DNA from 2 places in the Nordella sp. HKS 07 genome. Region 1 is predicted to be linked to the other one. Evidence: predicted binding sites of a transcription regulator. Region 1 holds the regulator's gene; the other holds the start of a gene.

Region 1 (3,643 bases):
AAGGAATACCGCGTCGACGGCACGCCGGCCGAGATTGATGCTTTGTGGGACAGAGGCGCCAGGTGGCTGAAAGAGCAGGGCGCCGAGATCGTCGAGATCTCGTTGCCGCACACCAAATACGCACTGCCGGCCTATTACATCGTGGCGCCGGCGGAAGCCTCGTCCAATCTCGCCCGCTATGACGGCGTGCGCTATGGCCTGCGCGTGCCGGGCGACGACATCCTGTCGATGTATGAGAATACCCGCGCCAAGGGCTTCGGCCGCGAAGTGCAGCGCCGCGTGATGATCGGCACCTATGTGCTCTCGGCCGGCTACTACGATGCCTATTATGTGCGCGCCCAGAAAGTCCGTACCTTGATCAAGCAGGACTTCGACAAAGCCTGGGACAAGGTGGACGTGGTGCTCACCCCGGCGACGCCGAGCCCGGCCTTCGCGCCCGGCGAGATCACCGATCCGGTGCAGATGTATCTGAATGATATCTTCACCGTGACGGTGAACATGGCGGGCTTGCCGGGCATCTCGGTGCCGGGCGGCCTGTCGGAGCAGGGACTTCCCATGGGGCTGCAGCTCATCGGCAAGCCCTTCGACGAAAAGACGTTGTTCCAGGTCGGCCATGCCATCGAGGAAGCGGCCGGAAAGTTCGAAGCGCCGAAATGGTGGTGACCTCATCCGCTGCGGGGGATGAGAGGCATTCGATCCCCCAGCCGGCATGAGGTTTGATGCGACGCTATCCGCTCCGGCCGGCCCCCATATGCGTGATCGTCTCGAATAGCGCGAGATAATCGGGCTCGATCATCGCGATGGGTCTTCCCGCGGCTTCCGCCAGCTTCTGCTGATAGACCAGGAACTTGCCGGACGGCACGCTCGCCACAGCTGCATAGGCCGGATCGGCCATTGCCTCCTCGAGCGGCACAAACTCCACGCCCTCGTTGATCAACTGACCGAACAGCTCATCGGCGATATCGGCGAAAAACGGCAAGGTGTGTCCGAGCGTGATGCCTGTGATTTCCCGTCCAAACCACCGGCGCGCGCTCAGATTGTCATAGCGCAGCTGCGCCAGCGAAAACTCCAGAAATGTCCGCCGGACAAGAGCCGTTCCCTCATGATAGCCCTGCTCGCGGCAGTTGAGATAGGCCCGGTTCCAGCGCCACTCGTAAAGCCAGCTCGTGACCTCTGCCGTCTCGTAGTTCTGCGCGGCGAGAAAGTTGCGCAGCGTATCGCGCTTTTCCTCTGTGTCACCCCAGTAACATAGTGGGTGCCGGAAATAGCGTTTCGGCGCCGTTGCCAGCCATGGCATCAGGCAGCGTTCTCCCAAATCGATGTCCTCCATATAGGTTTCAGCGGAGACGTCGTTCAGTTCGATGTGACTGTGCGTATGGTTCGCGACGTGATGGCCGTCGGCAACCCAGCCATCCATAATCGCGCTGAATTCCGGGTGCTTGATGAGGGACCATGAGTTGGCGAAGGCATATACGCCTTTGATCTTGTGACGGTCGAGCGCCGCCTTGATGTCCTCGACTATTCCGGCGGCAGAATAGCCCGGCGGGGGATAGGACATAGGCCAGAGGGGCAGGTCATCAAGCGTGAAGGCCATCTTCATGCACGTCTCCGCTTCTCGGTGACCGGGAATAAACATTCCTCTAAGTAATAATCGGATTCAAGCGGTCTCGGCGCATGCCCATGCCGTTGGACAAAAAAGAGCCGGGCGGATTGCGCCCGGCTTGTCACGTCCGCCCAGAATGGACAGAGATCAATATTTGCGGATGAGTCCGACGAGGCGGCCCTGCACATTCACGCGATCGGGGCCGAAGATACGCGTCTCGTAAGCCGGATTGGCGGCTTCGAGCGCAATCGAATCGCCCTTCTTGCGGATCCGCTTCAGCGTCGCTTCCTCATTGTCGACGAGCGCCACGACGATGTCGCCATTGGTGGCGCTGTCGCCCTTGCGGATGAGCACCGTGTCACCGTCGAAGATGCCGGCATTGATCATCGAGTCGCCCTTGACCTCGAGCGCGAAGTGCTCGCCCGAGCCCAGCATTTCGGGAGGCACGGTGATATTGTGCGAGTGATCCTGGATGGCCGAGATGGGGACGCCGGCGGCGATCCGGCCCATCACCGGCACAATGGCCGCCCGCGGCGCGCCACTGCCGGCATGCGGGATCGGCTTCACCTTGCCGAGATTGCCTTCGATGACATTGGGACTGAAGCCCGGCCGTTTGGCTGTCAAGAGGCTGGGGCTGTGGGCGTCCGGCAGTTTCATGACTTCGAGCGCCCGCGCCCGGTTGGGCATGCGGCGGAGAAAGCCGCGCTCCTCGAGCGCGAGGATCAGCCGGTGGATGCCGGATTTGGACTGCAGGTTCAGCGCTTCCTTCATCTCCTCGAAAGAGGGGGACACGCCGTCTTCCTTAAGCCGCTCGTTGATGAAAAGGAGAAGTTCCAGTTGTTTGCGTGTCAGCATGGCGTGACCTGTTCAAAGAACGTTCCGGGGAAGTCGATCAGCAAGAATCGGAACAAATACAAAACGAGAATAAGCGTTCCCGTTTGGTTCGGCAAGCTGAAACTGGTCGGTCGTTCAAAAATCGAGCGGCAACAGGTCGATAAGGTCGCCTGAGGACGCGGCCGGGGCGAAAGGCGGCCGGACGATGAGGCCCTGCGCCTCGGTGAGGGCGCGCTGCATCGACGAGTCCTGAACCGCCAGGGGGGTGGCTTCGTAAGCGCCATCGCTGCGGCGCGCGACCCGGGCGCGAAGATAATCCTGTCTCAGATCATTGGCCGGCAGATCGCATCCAAGCCGGGCCTTGACGATGTCGTCGGTCGGCGGAAGACCGAGCAGGGTGAGAAGCAGCGGTTTGAGGAAAATCCGCGCGCAGACGAACGCTGAGACGGGATTGCCCGGCAGGCCCAGAATCCGTTGCCGGCCCTTGCGGGCGAACATGAGCGGTTTCCCGGGCCGGAGCGCGATTTTCCAGAAATCGAGCTCTATTCCCTCTGCCTTGAGGGCAGCCTGTACAAGGTCGTGATCCCCGACCGAGGCGCCACCGGTCGTCAGAAGGATATCTGCGCCGGCCGCCTTCCGGACGGCCCTGGAAATGGCTTTGATATTGTCCGGGACGATGCCCAGGTCGATCGCATCGCCGCCATAGCGGCGAACAAAGGCCACGAGAGCGAAGCTGTTCGAGGAAACGATCTGGTCGGCCCTGGGCATGTTGCCGGGGGAAACCAGTTCATCGCCGGTCGTGAAAATTGCGACCCTCGGCCGCTTCGTGACCGGAAGCTCGGGCCAGTTCATTGCTGCGGCCAGTCCGATCTCGCGGGCCCCGAGAAGGGTCCCTCTGCGGAGCACGTCCTGGCCCCTGGCAAAGTCTAGGCCCTTGCGCCTTATATGCTGGCCCTCGAATTTGGCGGCCACGGTGATGTCGACATGGTCATTTGCGGCTTCGGTACTCTCCTGGATGACCACCGTGTCGGCGCCCTTGGGCACCGGCGCCCCAGTGAAAATCCGCACCGCCTGGCCGGACTTGACCGTGCCCGCGAAGCCGTGACCGGCCGGGGCGGCGCCGATCACCGCGAGCCGGGCAGGAACGGCGGTGACATCGGCAAAGCGCACCGCATAGCCGTCCATAGCGGAAGCCGGGAAGGGGGG
Region 2 (3,643 bases), 2.5 Mb from region 1:
CCTCGACGGCGAGCGATTTCGGGATGAAGCCGGAGGCGCCGAGATCGAGGGCGCGGCGAATGATATGGGGTTCGTCGCTCGCCGAGACGATGGCGATCGGAATTGCGGGATACTGGGCGCGCAGGAACATGAGGCCGGATAGCCCCTGGACGCCCGGCATCTTGAGATCGAGCAGGATCAGATCGACGTCGCTGTCACGATCGAGGTGGGCCGTCACGGCATCGAGCGTGCCCGCTTCATCGAGCTTGATGCCCTTGAAAGCCCCGCTCAAGGCCTGTTTCAATGCGACGCGAAACAATGGATGATCATCGACGATGATGACCCTATAAACTGGCATTCCGCCCCATCCTCCCTTAACCGGCCAGTTGCGCTGGCCTTCTCTGTTTTCCGCAATCTATCGCTTCACCTCCCAAAGGCCAAGGCTTGCCGCATGAACGCCCACAGACTGCTTTATCCCGAAACAGAGCCCTATCGCACCGGCAGGCTGAAGGTCTCCGCCTTGCACGAGATCTATTATGAGGAGTGCGGAAATCCGTCAGGCAAACCGGTCGTGGTGTTGCATGGCGGACCCGGTGGCGGCATCGTGCCTTTCCTACGCCGCTTCCACAATCCGCAGGCCTATCGCATCATTCTGTTCGATCAGCGCGGCTGCGGGAAATCGACACCCTTCGGCGAGCTGCGCGAGAACACGACCTGGGATCTCGTCGCCGACATGGAGGTCCTGCGCGCATTTCTCGGCATCGAGCGCTGGCAGGTGCTGGGCGGCTCCTGGGGATCGACGCTGGCCCTTGTCTATGCCGAGACCCATCCGGAGCGGGTCAGCGAGCTCATCCTGCGCAGCGTCTTCCTTTTGCGTCAGGCCGAGCTACGCTGGTTCTATCAGGACGGTGCCAGCTGGCTCTTTCCCGATGCCTTTGAGGCCTATCAGGCGCCCATCCCGGAAGCCGAGCGGCACGACATGATCGCCGCCTATCACAATCGGCTCACCGGGGACGACGCGGCGACGCTCGGCGCCTGCGCCCGCGCCTGGAGCGTGTGGGAGAGCACCTGCCTTTCGCTGCTGCCCAACAAGGAGCGCATCCTGCAGGCTGCCGACGACCGCTTTGCCTATGCCTTCGCCCGCATCGAATGCCACTACTTCATGAATCGCGGCTTCTTCCGCGAGGATGGGCAAGCGTTGAAGGAGGCGTGGCGCGTGAAGGACATTCCGGGCGCCATCATCCAGGGCCGCTACGATGTCGTGACGCCCGTGGCGAGTGCATGGGCGCTGCATAAAGCCTGGCCGAAAGCGCGTTTCGAGCTCGTCACCGAGGCCGGACATACGGGCACGGAGCCGGCGCTTGCGTCGTCGCTCGTTAACGTTACGGACGCCTATAGTTGAATATTCAACCAATTGTCCTTGGTCCCGACGCGAATATGCCCGATGTTTGCCACAGTCTCACCCCGATGTGACCACGAACGGAGATCAACCTGCTCTCTGATCCAGCGGGGGATCATCGGCTATTCATGTGCCAAGGGAAGGGGGGCTTCCCATCTGAGATCCTTCGCATTTACGAGTTGGCGCGCGCGGCTCCTGTCGCCGTCCCGAGCTTGCGTGTGCCAATGACCCGTCCGTCCCGTTGTGGACGGACGGGTCTCATTTTTTCTGGACGGGCGTCCAGCAACCGATGAATTGATTTAGCGCTCCAGCGAGTTGACGAACACTTTCGTCACAGCGCGGTACCGTCCTTGCCATCCATCTCGCGCGCGAAATCGAGGAAGCGGTCGAACATCTTGCCGAAGATGTCCATCATGCGGTCGACCTCCTGGTCGCTCGGCAATTTTGTGGTGGCGCCGCTCTTCTCGAGCTCAGCGACACGCTTCTTCAAGGCGTCGTTCTCGCGTCGCAGCCGGGCCAGTTCCTCGGTCCCGTCGAGGCCCTGATCCTTGACGGCCAGGCATTCCCAGACACCGGCGCGGGCGGCGCATAGCGACATGACGCCGGTCTCGGAATCGAGCCTGAGATAGCCCTGCTCCACTTTCTCCAGAACATAACGGCCGGTGATCTCGGCGGCCCCGGCCGTCGATGCGGCAAGCGCGATCGTCAGCGATACAAGCAATGGGCGCAGCATGGGGGCTCTCCTTTTCATCCCTATGTTACCGCAAAACCTGCCGGCTTTATGAAGATTGTCCCGGACGACAAGCGTTCTTGTTTTGTATTTGGCGGCCCGAATCGCGTAGGATGGGGCCATGACCCTCGATCAGACCGGCCTCCAGATCGGCAGCCAGGCTTTCAGCCTGGGCCAGATCCTGCTCGCCGGCGCCGCTTTGGCCTTTCTCCTTCTCATCATCACCGCGGTCATGGCCTGGCGCGGTCAGAAGCAGCGGCGCGAGGAAAGCCTCGAAACCCTGCGCCGGGCCTCCGAGCTCGAATTCCGCCTGGCCGAAATGGCGGGCCAGCTCAGGAGCTTCACCGACCAGGCGGCGAGCGGCCAGCAGCATCTGGCGCGCACCCTCGATGAACGGCTCGACCAGGTGAGCCACAGGCTGGGGCGCGGCCTCAATGAGCAGTCCGAACGCACCCACCTCTCGCTCAAGCATCTCTATGAGCGGCTGGCGGTGATCGACACGGCGCAGGCCAATCTCACCCAGCTTTCCTCCGAGATGGTCTCGCTGAAGGACATCCTCGCCAACAAGCAAGCGCGTGGGGCCTACGGACAGGCCCGCATGGAAGCGATCATCCGCGACGGGCTGCATGCCCAGGCCTATGAATTCCAGGCGACGTTGTCGAACGGCTCGCGGCCGGACTGCCTGATCAAATTGCCCGATTCCGAATTGCGCCTGGTGCTCGATGCCAAATTCCCGCTCGAGGCCTTCAACGCGCTGAAAGTCGCCAGCGGCGAGAACGACATCCGCTCGGCCGAGACGAGATTGCGCCGTGACGTCATCCTGCATGTGAAGGACATCGCCGGCAAATATCTCATCGCCGGGGAGACGCATGAGACGGCGATCATGTTCGTACCGTCGGAATCGATCTATGCCGATCTCTATGAGCGCTTCGAGGACGTCCTCCAGAAGGCGCATCGCGAGCGGGTGATCATCGCGTCGCCCAATGTCCTGATGCTGCTGATCCAGACCATGCAGGCGATCTTCAAGGATGCGCGCATGCGCGAGCAGGCGGGCGTCATCAAGATCGAGGTGGCGCGGCTGCTCGAGGATGTCGTCCGGCTCAAGGACCGGGTGCTCGACCTGCAGCGCCATTTCGGCCAGGCGAGCACGGACCTCGAGAAGCTCGGCCTCTCCGCCGACAAGATCACCAAACGCGGCCTGCGCATCGAGCAGCTCGATGTCGAGGAGCCGGCGAAGATCGCCGGCGAGGATGCCCAGCTCCGGCTGGTGCAGGGCAGCTGACATTCCGCATCGGTTACTCCCCCGCGGGTCGTTTAGCGGAACCCGTGAGCGTTTCGACATGCCGTAACGCCCGCGCGGCGAGGACGGCCAAAATCGTGATGCTGACAGCGCTGAATGCAGCCGCCCCGTTGAAGCCTATCGTGAATGCAGCCTTCGCCTCCTCGATCAGACCAGCCGGCAGTTCTGACGTCACAGAGCTGAGTTTCGGTGACAGTGCACTTAATTTGAGTTTCTGAGTTTCGTTCAGTTTCGG

Evidence for each region. The regulator LexA, encoded in region 1, represses DNA repair genes until DNA is damaged. The targets are predictions, from matches to a motif close to TGTTCNNNNTGTGTTCNG.
Region 2: a site for LexA is predicted at 2,184-2,201, ahead of G5V57_RS15410 (DNA recombination protein RmuC). Genes of this name have one in related genera too.

What each region holds. Positions count from the first base shown of each region.
Region 1 covers NZ_CP049258.1:5,818,473-5,822,115, forward strand. Annotated here, with positions in the region: gene gatA (Asp-tRNA(Asn)/Glu-tRNA(Gln) amidotransferase subunit GatA) at 1-663, shown strand, start outside; gene G5V57_RS27385 (polysaccharide deacetylase family protein) at 728-1,600, opposite strand; gene lexA (transcriptional repressor LexA) at 1,751-2,458, opposite strand; gene glp (gephyrin-like molybdotransferase Glp) at 2,573-3,643, opposite strand, start outside.
Region 2 covers NZ_CP049258.1:3,278,063-3,281,705, reverse strand. Annotated here, with positions in the region: gene G5V57_RS15425 (response regulator transcription factor) at 1-337, opposite strand, end outside; gene pip (prolyl aminopeptidase) at 431-1,381, shown strand; gene G5V57_RS15415 (hypothetical protein) at 1,710-2,111, opposite strand; gene G5V57_RS15410 (DNA recombination protein RmuC) at 2,230-3,390, shown strand.